One region of the Mesorhizobium sp. M1227 genome, then DNA from elsewhere that is predicted to be linked to it. Evidence: predicted binding sites of a transcription regulator. Region 1 holds the regulator's gene; each other region holds the start of a gene.
The links. The regulator PhoB, encoded in region 1, activates phosphate uptake and scavenging genes when phosphate is short. The targets are predictions, from matches to a motif close to TGTCATNNANCTGTCAT.
Positions count from the first base shown of each region.

Region 2: the regulator PhoB is predicted to act here: its motif matches at 1,715-1,731, upstream of NKH28_RS25140 (RNA degradosome polyphosphate kinase).
Region 3: the regulator PhoB is predicted to act here: its motif matches at 2,748-2,764, upstream of NKH28_RS17700 (LTA synthase family protein).

Region 1 covers NZ_JAMYLZ010000009.1:29,195-33,178, forward strand. The annotation lists gene pstA (phosphate ABC transporter permease PstA) at 1-186, shown strand, start outside; gene pstB (phosphate ABC transporter ATP-binding protein PstB) at 183-986, shown strand; gene phoU (phosphate signaling complex protein PhoU) at 1,019-1,726, shown strand; gene phoB (phosphate regulon transcriptional regulator PhoB) at 1,743-2,432, shown strand; gene NKH28_RS13955 (ROK family protein) at 2,442-3,686, opposite strand; gene xylF (D-xylose ABC transporter substrate-binding protein) at 3,972-3,984, shown strand, end outside.
Region 2 covers NZ_JAMYLZ010000027.1:57,131-61,114, forward strand. The annotation lists gene NKH28_RS25125 (TIGR02117 family protein) at 1-144, shown strand, start outside; gene NKH28_RS25130 (FAD-dependent monooxygenase) at 172-1,389, opposite strand; gene NKH28_RS25135 (zinc-finger domain-containing protein) at 1,409-1,654, opposite strand; gene NKH28_RS25140 (RNA degradosome polyphosphate kinase) at 1,804-3,984, shown strand, end outside.
Region 3 covers NZ_JAMYLZ010000013.1:118,642-122,625, forward strand. The annotation lists gene NKH28_RS17695 (pilus assembly protein TadG-related protein) at 1-750, shown strand, start outside; gene NKH28_RS17700 (LTA synthase family protein) at 782-2,707, opposite strand; gene fabD (ACP S-malonyltransferase) at 2,955-3,932, shown strand.

The DNA of each region.
Region 1 (3,984 bases):
CAGTTCTGGAGCAGCAATATCAACGCGCCGATGGCCAGCCTGCCGGTGACCATCTTCCAGTTCGCTCTCAGCCCTTACGAGGAATGGCAGCAACTGGCGTGGACCGGCGCACTCATAATCACCCTGACGGTTCTGGGCTTGAGCATCCTCGCCCGCAGCCTTACCGGACGCAGAGAGGACAGATGACACAGATGTTGTCCCCAGACATGACGATGACCGAAACGGTCACCGAGAAGACGAAGATCGAGGTCAAGAATCTCAACTTCTACTACGGCCAGAGCAAGGCGCTGAAGGACATCAGCCTGTCGCTGCCCGAGCGCAGCGTCACGGCCTTCATCGGCCCTTCGGGCTGCGGGAAATCGACGCTGCTGCGTGTGTTCAACCGCATCTATGAGCTCTACCCAAAACAGACGGCCGAGGGCCAGGTGCTGCTCGACGGCAAGAACATTCTCGACCGGTCGCAGGATCTCAACCTCCTCAGGACCAAGATCGGCATGGTGTTCCAGAAGCCGACGCCGTTCCCGATGTCGATCTACGAGAACATCGCCTTCGGCGTCAGGCTCTACGAGAACCTCGGCAAGTCCGAGATGGACGGCCGCGTCGAACAGGCGTTGAAGCGCGCCGCGCTGTGGAGCGAGGTCAAGGACAAGCTCAACGCCAGCGGCTTGAGCCTGTCCGGCGGCCAGCAGCAGCGGCTCTGTATCGCCCGCACCGTGGCGGTGAAGCCGGAAGTCATTCTGCTCGACGAACCGGCTTCGGCGCTCGACCCGCTGTCGACGGCCAAGATCGAGGAACTGATCGACGAATTGCAAGCCGACTACACGATCGTCATCGTCACCCACAACATGCAGCAGGCGGCGCGCGTGTCGCGCCAGACGGCCTTCATGTATCTGGGTGAACTGGTCGAGTTCGACCGGACCGAGAAGATCTTCACGTCGCCCCGCGAGAAGCGCACGCAGGACTACATCACTGGCCGCTTCGGCTGAGCCGTTCCGATCATGCATATGAGGACAGGACCATGGGCGAACACACAGTCGCTTCTTTCGACGAGGATCTCGAGCAGATCAGCAAGCTGATCCGCGACATGGCCGACCTCGCCGGTTCGATGGTCGGCGGGGCGACCAAGGCCCTGTTGAATTCCGACAACGTGCTGGCGCAACGCGTCGTTTCCGACGACGCCATCATGGATGCGCGTCAACGCGAACTGGACGACCGCGCCATCACCCTGATCGCCAAACGCCAGCCGATGGCCCACGATCTTCGCCATGTGGTCGGAGCGATCCGCATGGCGGGCGACCTCGAACGCATCGGCGACCTTGCCAAGAATATCGCCAAGCGCGTGAGTGCCGTCGGCCTCAGCGCCACGCCGCGGGACCTGTCGCATTCCATCGACGCGATGGCGCAGCTGGTTCTCATCCAGGTGCAGGGTGTCATCGAGGAATATGCTGCAGGCGATGCGGCCGCGTTGGCCAAGCTTCGTGCCGCCGACGAGCGCATCGACGTTAAATACACGTCCGTGTTCCGCGAGCTGTTGACCTACATGATGGAAGATCCGCGCAACATCACCGCTTGCACGCACCTGCTGTTCTGCGCCAAGAATCTGGAGCGGATCGGCGACCATGTCACCAACATCGCCGAAAATGCGTATTATGTGCTGACCGGCGAGCAATTGCCGGTCAATCGTCCGAAGCAGGACGAAACGACAATGTCCGCACCGGTGACATGATGGGGGTGCCCAGCCGATGATCGCACCACGCATAATGGTGGTGGAGGACGAGGAGCCGTTGGGTGTGCTGCTCCGCTACAATCTCGAATCCGAAGGCTACCAGGTCGAGGTGGTGACACGCGGCGACGAAGCCGAGATCCGTTTGCAGGAGAATGTGCCCGACCTTTTGGTGCTCGACTGGATGATACCAGCGGTTTCCGGCATCGAGCTCTGTCGTCGGTTGCGGGTGCGCCCCGAAACCGAGCGGCTGCCGATCATCATGCTGACCGCGCGCGGCGAGGAGAGCGACCGGGTGCGCGGTCTTTCGACCGGCGCCGACGACTATCTGGTCAAGCCGTTTTCGACACCGGAATTCATGGCCAGGGTCAAGGCGCTGCTGCGGCGCGCCAAGCCGGAAGTGCTGTCCAGCGTGCTGAAGGTCGGCGACATCGTGCTCGATCGCGAATCGCACAGGGTCTATCGCAAGAAGAGCGAAATCAGGCTCGGGCCGACCGAATTCCGGCTGCTCGAGTTCATGATGCGGCATCCGGGCCGTGTCTTCTCGCGCAGCCAGTTACTCGATAATGTCTGGGGGGAGACAATCTACATCGACGAACGCACCGTCGACGTGCATGTCGGGCGGCTGCGCAAAGCCGTCAACAACGGCCGGATGCCGGATGTCATCCGCACCATCCGCGGCGCCGGCTATGCGATCAGGGAAGATTGACCCGCCTGGTCAGGCTACGTTCTTTCTGACGCTGGGCCTCATTTGCGCGCCCGGCGCGAAAATCTCCTGGTCGACGAAGCTTAACGCCCGCATCGCGCAGCCTTCGCGGATCAGAGGCAATTCGTTCGGCTCTGTATCGAAGGAGATCGAGCCTGAATGCTGGCCGCCGGCGGTCTGGGCGATTGCCTTCCGCAAGGCCGGCTCGATCAGATCGAAGGCGGCGGCACTGGCGCCGACCATCGCGACCGGTGCCGGATCGATCAGCGCGAACAGCGAGCCGAGACCGAAACCCAGCGCTTCGCCGGCCTTGCGGTAGGCCTCGCGTTCCGGCCCATCTTTCTCGCGCGCCCGGGCCGCCAGTGCGCGCATGTCGGCGTCGCTGACATCGGCGACCGGTTCGCTGTCTTCGCTCATCTGCCTGGCGTTGCGCCAGATGGCGTAGTTGCCGGCATACGCCTCGATGCAGCCGCGCCGCCCGCAACGGCAGAGCGCGCCGCCCGGACGATGGATCATGTGGCCAAATTCGCCGCCCGAGGAATGCGTCCCGGTGAACAGTTCGCCCTTCAGCACCAGCCCCATGCCGATGCCATGCGAAAGCAGGATGGCGATGAAGTCATCGCGATAGCGATCCGGATTGCGCCAGCGCAAAGCCACCGCCATCATGTTGCAGTCGTTCTCCACCGTTGCCGGGATGCCGAATTCGTCCTCCAGCATATCGGCAAAGGCGATGTCGGTCTGCGGCGTGATCGGCGACCACAGCATGGCGCGTGCAGGGGAGTCGGTAATGCCCTGAATCGCCAGGGCGATGCGGGCGACACTGCGGACGTCAAGATCTGGATCCTGCAGCCGGCGCCGGACGATGGCCATGCATTCACGGATCAGCTCGTCGCGCGGCATAGTCAGCGTGTCCAGCCGGCGCTGTTCCTCGGCGACCACCTGTCCCGTATAGTCGATAATGGCGGCCGAAAGGAAATTCAGCGACAACACCACGGTCAGCACCGCCGCCGCTTCCGGGTTGAGGGCGAGGCCGACTTGCGGACGACCGCGTTTCAACGAAACGGGCTCACTTGGCTTGCTCTCGGCGAGGATGCCTTCCCGTATCAGGTCGGAAGAAATCGCCGATATGGTCGAATGACTGAGGCCGGTGGTAGCTGCGATCTCAGTACGCGATGGCTGGCCGGCCCGGCGCACCGCCGAGATCACCATCGCCCGGTTGCGCCGGCGCAAATCGTCATGGCGGATTCCGACCGACATTGTTTTGCTTTCCTCCCGGTTGCCGCGGCCGCTCATGAACCGGAAGCCGTCGGTAATGTCCGACAAATAGTGTCGGATGAGGCAAATAGTGTCAGATGCAGGTGGCGCTGTCATCGTTTATTCCGACGCTCGAAAAAACTCGCAGAGTCATCAAAATCCATCAGAATCGATGTTGACAGCAGCCGGAGATCGGGCCAGTATTTTTTCGAGGCTCGAAAAAATTAGAGCTTCTAAGCTGGTCTTTGAGCCAATTGATCACGCCGTACGCGGCGCAGGGAGGATATGATGAAGAAATTCA
Region 2 (3,984 bases), on a different contig from region 1:
TTCTTCGAAGGCAATGGCCGTTTCAACGCGCTGGTCGGCTGCAACACCTGGGCGGCGGCGGCACTGCGCATCGCCGGGCTGCGCACCGGCTGGTGGAACCCGCTGCCGGCATCGCTCGGCCTGTCGATGCGGCTTTACAATTGACCGGGCGACTTAGGACCGCCGAACGTCCTACGCCCGCCAGCCGTAGAGCCAGTCGAGATCGGCGGCGAGTTTTTCGGGCGAGCGCATCGCCAGGAACAGGTTGCGGGCCATCGCCACCGGCCCGGCCGCATGCCAGGCGAGGCGATTGACGGCGCCGCGGCGGGCGACCTGGGCGACGCGCGGCCGCCGCGCCTGTTCCCAGGCGGCAAGCGCCCCCTCAAGATCGGCTGTGGAGGCCGCAATGAAGCCGGCAAGCGTCGCCGCGTCCTCGATCGCCATCGCCGCGCCCTGTGCGGCAAACGGCGTCATCGCGTGCGCCGCATCGCCGATCAGCGCGATGCGTTGCGGCGTCGTCCACCGCCGCTGCTCGACAATGTGGATCGGCCATGCCGTCCACGGCGCCGCCTCGGTCGCCAGGCGAACCAGCGCCGGCGCGGTACCGCGCATGGCGCTGGCGAGGCTGGCGGGGTCGGCATACCCCGACCAGCCTTCGGCGATGCGCTCGCCCTTGGTGAAGGCAGCGAGGTTGAAGGCAGTGCCACGGCTGACCGGATAGGCGACCATATGAAAGCCGGGATAGAGGAATGCGGTAACGCAATCGGGCGCACCGATCGCCCTGAAGGCTTGTCCGGCGAGGGTGTCCGCGGCCACCGTGGCGCGCCAGGCAAGCTCGCCCGAGAATCGGCTTCTGCCGAATTCGGCCGCCTTGCGGGCCAGTTTTTCTCGCACCGACGACCAGACCCCATCGGCGCCGACCAGCAACGATGCTTCGGTTTCGATGGTCGTGCCGGCAATCTCGACTGTTGCGGTGATGCCATTCGGTCTGGTTGCGACGCCGCAGACGCGGGCACCGGTGACAAGCTCGACCTTGGGCCGCTCGGCTATCCGCTGCATCAGCGCTGACTGCAGATCCGCGCGGTGGGCAACGAGATAGGGCGCTCCCCAGCGCGTGTCGGCCGCCTGGCCAAGCGGTACGCGCGCCAGCTTGCGCAGCGTGGCGGCATCCTTGAGCACGACTGCCTCCGGCCGCACCGCCGTCGCCAGCAGCCGATCGAGTACGCCGAGCTGCCGTAGGATGCGCGTCGCGTTGGGCGAAAGCTGGATACCGGCGCCGGCAGCCTCGAGGTGCTGCGCCTGTTCGAACAGTTTTACCCGATAGCCGCGCTCGGCGAAGGCCAGTGCCGCGGTCAGCCCGGCGACGCCCGCCCCGGCGATGACCACCTGCCGGGACTGCGTTTCCTGCATCAGGCTTGTCGCGGAAGAATCAGGCGGCCTGGTCGATATAGAGGCAGCCCGGCGGCTGCGTTTCCAATGCCTTCAGTTTCGGCGAATAGCGATAGAGCGTCGAGCAATAGGGGCAGACCTTTTCATTGTCGTCGCCCATGTCGAGAAATACATGCGGATGGTCGAAAGGCGGATTGGCGCCGGTGCACATGAATTCCTTGACGCCGATGTCGATTGCCGGGTAGCCCGCATCGTTCTGGAAATGGGGAATGGAACCGCCTGCCATCGTCGTCTCCTGATCTCGTCGATTGCATCTGGATCATAACCCGTCTCTTTGCAAGATCGATGAAATGAAACTGTCGCAAAAGCCTGTCAGAGGATAAGTTAAGCCGGTTAAGGCTGTGCTCGTCGAACGGTGTGGGAAGAGCGGGAACCATGAACGAACTGAAGCCGGTGCAGAACGAATTCATCACCGTCGAGGCGGCGAGCCCCGAAGGCGGCAATCCCGATCGCTTCGTCAATCGCGAGTTTTCCTGGCTGCAATTCAACCGGCGCGTGCTCGAGGAATCGCTGAACGCCAATCACCCGCTGCTCGAGCGCGTTCGCTTCCTGTCGATATCGGCCGCCAACCTCGACGAGTTCTTCATGGTCCGCGTCGCTGGTCTTGCCGGCCAGGTGCGCGAAGGCATCGTGCTGAAGAGCCCGGATGGGCGCACTCCCGAGCAGCAGCTCGAACAATTGCTGCGCGAGGTCGAGCGCCTGCAGGAGGACCAGCAGAACAGCCTTTCGGCGCTGATGCTGCTGCTCGACAAACAAGGCATCGAAAGCATCACCCGCGATGGCCTGACCAAGGACGAGAAGACCTGGCTCGAGGACCATTTCCAGGAGCAGGTATTTCCGGTCCTGACGCCGCTGTCGATCGACCCGGCGCATCCGTTTCCGTTCATTCCCAATCTCGGTTTCTCGATGGCGCTGCAATTGCGCCATCGCAAGAACGGCGAGGAAATGAGCGCGCTTCTGCGCCTGCCGGTGGCGCTGAGGCGCTTCATCCGTTTGCCGGATCGCAAGCATCATGTCCGCTTCATTCCACTCGAAGAGGCGGTCAGTCTCTATATCGGCAAGCTGTTCCCCGGCTATGAGGTCAAGGGCTCCGGCACGTTCCGCATCATCCGCGACAGCGATATCGAGGTCGAGGAAGAATCAGAGGATCTGGTGCGGCTGTTCGAGACGGCGCTGAAGCGCCGACGCCGCGGCTCGGTCATCCGCATCGAGTTCGACAAGCTGATGCCGGCCGAATTGCGCGATTTCGTCGCCGGCGAGCTCGGCGTCTCGGCAAGCCGCATCAGCGTGCTCACCGGTCCGCTGGCGCTCAGCCAGATCTCGGAGATCGTCGCCGTCGCCCGCGACGATCTGAAATTCACCCCCTACAATCCCCGCTTTCCCGAGCGCATCCGCGAGCATGGCGGCGATTGTTTTGCGGCGATCCGCGAGAAGGACATCATCGTCCACCATCCTTACGAATCTTTCGACGTGGTGGTGCAGTTCCTGCGCCAGGCAATGGCCGACCCGGAAGTGGTGGCGATCAAGCAGACGCTCTACCGCACCTCCAACGACAGCCCGATCGTACGCGCTCTGGTCGACGCCGCCGAGGCCGGCAAGTCGGTGACGGCGCTGGTCGAGCTCAAGGCGCGCTTCGACGAGGAGGCCAACATCCGCTGGGCGCGCGACCTCGAGCGCGCCGGCGTCCAGGTCGTCTTCGGTTTCCTCGAGCTCAAGACCCATGCGAAAATGTCGCTGGTGGTGCGGCGCGAGGATGGCAGGCTGCGCAATTACGTGCATCTGGGCACCGGCAACTACCACCCGGTCACGGCACGCATCTACACCGACCTGTCCTTCTTCACCACCGATCCGACGATCGCGCGCGATGTCGCCCAATTGTTCAACTTCATCACCGGCTATGCCGAGCCGGCCGAGCAGATGCGGCTGGCCATCTCGCCGTTTACGCTGCGCGACCGCATCCTCCAGCACATTTCGGATGAGATCAGCCACGCGCTGGAGGGCAGGCCGGCCCGCATCTGGATGAAGATGAACGCCTTGGTCGACCCGATCGTCATCGATGCGCTCTACGATGCCAGCCGCGCCGGCGTCGAGATCGATCTCGTCGTGCGCGGCATCTGCTGCCTGAGACCGCAGGTGCCCGGCCTATCGGAGAACATTAGGGTGAAGTCGATCGTCGGCCGTTTCCTCGAGCACAGCCGCATCTATTGCTTCGGCAACGGCCACGGCCTGCCCTCGGACGGGGCGATCGTCTATATCTCCTCGGCCGATCTGATGCCGCGCAATCTCGACCGCCGCGTCGAGACCATGGTGCCGATCACCAATCCAACTGTGCATGAACAGGTGCTCGGCCAGATCATGCTCGGCAACATCATGGACAACCAGCAAAGTTTCGACGTATTGGCTGACGGAACCTCCCGGCGCGTCGTGCTGGAGGAGGGCGAGGAACCGTTCAACGCGCAGGAATATTTCATGACCAATCCGAGCCTGTCCGGACGGGGCGATGCGTTGAAGTCGCATGCGCCCAAGCGCATCGCGCAGTTCAAGCGCCGCAAGAAA
Region 3 (3,984 bases), on a different contig from region 1:
TATTTCGCGCCGGACGATCCAGGTAACGCTAAAAATCCAACCAGCTCCTACGGCAATTCAGCGACCGGCTACAACAATTCCTATCTCGACGATACCGTTGTCACCGTGCTTCCCGGCCTCACCAGCGACATGGCGAAGTACAGTGTTTCGACGATGAAGCTGATCAACGACAAGAGAGGCCCACTGACTATCGGCCCAAACCGGGCCTGTCCGACGCCGATAGTGCCGCTGACCGATGATTTCGACAAATTGCGGAAAGCCGTCGGTGAGATGATCGAATGGAACGGCTCGGGGACCAATGTTTCGGAAGGCTTGTCATGGGGGATGCGGGTGCTCTCGCCGGAACCGCCTTACAGCGACGGCGCGCCGTTCAGGGCGTCAGGCACGACCAAAACGGTGCTGCTGCTCACCGACGGCGAGAATGTTGTCTATGGCGCGAAGGATACGCCACAGAAGTCGGACTATGGCTCCTACGGATTCCTGGCCTCGGGTCGGTTTGGATCCAGCGACCAGACCGCGGCTGCGCGCAATGTTGACGATTGGACAACCAATGTATGCAACACATTGAAGAAGCAGGACGTGCAGATCTTCACAGTGCTGCTGCAGGCCGACACCGCAGCCAACCGCAAGCTCTACGAGGCCTGCGCATCGTCGCCGTCGGATTATTACCCGACCAACGACGTCAGTCAGCTCGAAAGCGTCTTCCTGAAAATCGGAAGCTCGATTTCGCAGCTGCACTTGACGAACTGAACGACGTCGGCCGCTCTCCCGCCGCCGCTGCTCAACTCGTGTGTGCAGCCACTTTGCCCGTGGTTTCGGGGAAGAAATCGGGCGCCGCATGGCGCTTGCCGAACATCATGTCGTATTGCAGCAGACGGAAGTCGCGGATTGCCGGATCGATCTCTTTCTGACGCGACCAATCGGGGGTGGCGTCGCCCCCCGGTGCCAAAAGCAAATTGCGGTCGATAACGCGGTAGCGCTCTCGCAACTGTCCGAGGAAGCCGGTGTAATAGGGATGGCTGATGCCGGCTGTCTTCAGGATATGGTAGGGCAGGAAGGACGGGCTGACGGCGCCTAGATCCTCGGCCGGGCCGCTGCGATTCGACCAGACGATCAGCGGCGTCTGGTGGTGCAGCAGCATCTGGTCGGCTGCCTCCTTGCGCGGCGCAACATTGTCCTTCAGGAAGCCGGTCTCGACGTAGACCGGCCCAAGCGGCGGCAGATGGTCGCCGAAGAACGCGATGACGGTCGGCCGCTCGCGTTTCTTCGCCCATTCGATCAGCCGCTCGAGGCCGCGGTCCGCGTCGGAAGAGCCTTCGGCATAGCTCAACAGCGATTCACGCGCCCATTGGCTGATCGGCGCCTGCACCTTGTGGGTCGGATTGTTATAGCGATACGGCTCATACGGCCCGTGGTTCTGCAGGCTGACGGCGAAAAAGAACACCGGCTGGGCGCTGGTATCGGCTTCGTGGATGATCTCGTCGGTCATCGCAGCGTCCGACGCGAGCGGTCCGCGCTTCTGCATGGGCGGCAACGTCTCCTCGGACTTGAAGTCGTTGAAGCCGAAATCGGCATAGACGGCCCCCCGGTTCCAGAACCAGTTAGTGCCGGGATGGATGGCGCGCGCCCGGTAGCCCTGACTTTTCAGGAAGGTCGCCAGCGAGGGAGTCGGTGTCCGCACATATTGCTGGTAGGGAATGCTGCCCGCCGGCAGGAAGGCGTTGGAAAAGCCGGTCAGGGCCTCGAACTCGATGTTGGCCGTCATGCCGCCGAACTCGGGCGAGAACATGTAACCCGTGCGCAGTGCCCGCACATTGGGGATAGGGTCGGGTGTGATGGTGACGCCGGGTAGCTTGGTCGGATCCCAGAAGGATTCGCTCATGACGACGATGATGTCGGGCTTCTCGGCAGGTACCGAGGCGGTCACCTGCGGTTTGCCGATCGCTTCGATCGCCTTGTCGGAATAGCCGGGCGGCGCCGAGACATGCGCCATCGGAACGTTAAGCGCGAAGGCGAGCGCAAAACCGTTCGAGGCATAGTTTTCCTTCTGGTCCCACATGATCGGGATGATCTGCAGCCGGTCGCGCGTCCACGAGAAAGTGGCATAGTCCATGATGGAAACGAAGAAGGCGATCAGCGGTACTGTCAGCGTCAGCCGGGCAAGGCGGCCCTTGTGGCTGAGCGCCGGAACACGGCGGCGCCATAGCCGCCAGCCATAGACGAGCAGCGACAGCCCGCCGACGATGCCGATCGCCAGGGCAATGGCGGTTCCCGGGCGATCGCGTACCAGAAGCGGCATCAGTGCCACGATCTGCCGGGAATAAAGGAAATCGGTCGGATAGAGCGGATCGCCGAGATACAGCGACTTCTGGTGGCCGACGAACGCCAGCGACAATGTCAGCGGCGCGACGATCATCAGGCTCTGATGACTGCGGCCGAGCACGGCGTCGAGGCCGATGAGGATCAGCGCAAAAATGATGATCGTGGTCCAGCCGGGTTTGAAAGGCTGCAGAAAGAAATCAATGGTGCCGGCAAAGTTGCCGCGCACGATCAGTTCGATGGCAAACACAAGGATGGCCGCAGCCAGCAAGCTGATAAGGCCATAGCGGATGACAGGCCATTTGCGCGCCGGCAGATAGCCGGTCGACGGATCGCCTTCAAGAAACTGGGGCGCCGCCTCGGCTGCGCTCTGCTTGGTCTTTGCCACTTCAATAGTTCCCCGGCCCGCAACAAAAGCGTCACTCGATTGTCATCGAACTGTCACGCAAAGCCTAGCGCCTGTGGCGGAAATAAGAAGAGCCAGCAAACAAATCGTGAGCGGTTTTCATCATGAGTGATCGCCAAAAAGCCTGCCGAAACAGGCACTCGGCCGATATTACGCGATCAAGGTTGGACTTGACTTGGCCGCACGCCTTGCGTCACAGGCAACGTGAACCAGCAGCTGGGAGCCGCCGATGGCCATCGCATTCACCTTTCCGGGGCAGGGCAGCCAGGCTGTCGGCATGGGCAAGGACCTCGCCGATACCTTTGTGGAATCGCGGCGGATCTTCGAGGAAGTTGACGACGCGCTCGGCGAAAACCTATCGAAGCTGATCTGGGAAGGCCCGGAAGAGACGCTGACGCTGACCGCCAACGCCCAGCCGGCGCTGATGGCGGTGTCGCTTGCCGCAATCCGGGCGCTGGAGGCGCGCGGCTTCTCCCTGAACGGCAAGGTCACCTATGTCGCCGGCCACTCGCTCGGCGAATATTCGGCACTTGCGGCCGCAGGTTTCGTTTCGGTCGCCGACGCCGCCCGGCTGTTGCGCATCCGCGGCAATGCCATGCAGGCGGCTGTGCCGGCCGGCGAGGGCGCCATGGCGGCGATCATCGGGCTGGAACAGGCCGACGTCGAAGCCGCTTGCGCAGAGGCCGCCCAGGGCGCCGCCAAAGATCCCGCACAAGCCTTGGTTTGCCAGATCGCCAATGACAATGGCGGCGGCCAGCTGGTGATCTCCGGCGCCAGGCCAGCGGTCGAACTGGCGGCGAGGCTATGCACGGAGAAGGGCGCCAAGCGGGCGCTGATGCTGCAGGTCTCGGCGCCCTTCCATTCGGCATTGATGAAGCCTGCGGCCGAGATCATGCGGGAGGCGCTGGCCGCCGTGACGAAGAGTGCGCCGGTCGTGCCGCTGGTCTCCAATGTTACGGTGACCCCGACGAGCGATCCCGACGAGATCGCCCGCCGACTCGTCGAACAGGTGATCGGGCGCGTGCGCTGGCGCGAAACGGTGGAGTGGTTCGGCAGCAACGGCGTTGTGACGCTTTACGAAGTGGGCGCCGGCAAGGTGCTGTCGGGGCTGGCCCGCCGCATCAACCGCGACATTGCCACCAGCAGCATCGGATCGGCGGCGGAGGTCGAGACGGCACTTGCCGCCTTGGGTGACCACGCAGCTTGAATTCATCAGTGCTTGCCGCTACATGAATACATGTATCGCAACAAGGTGCGGC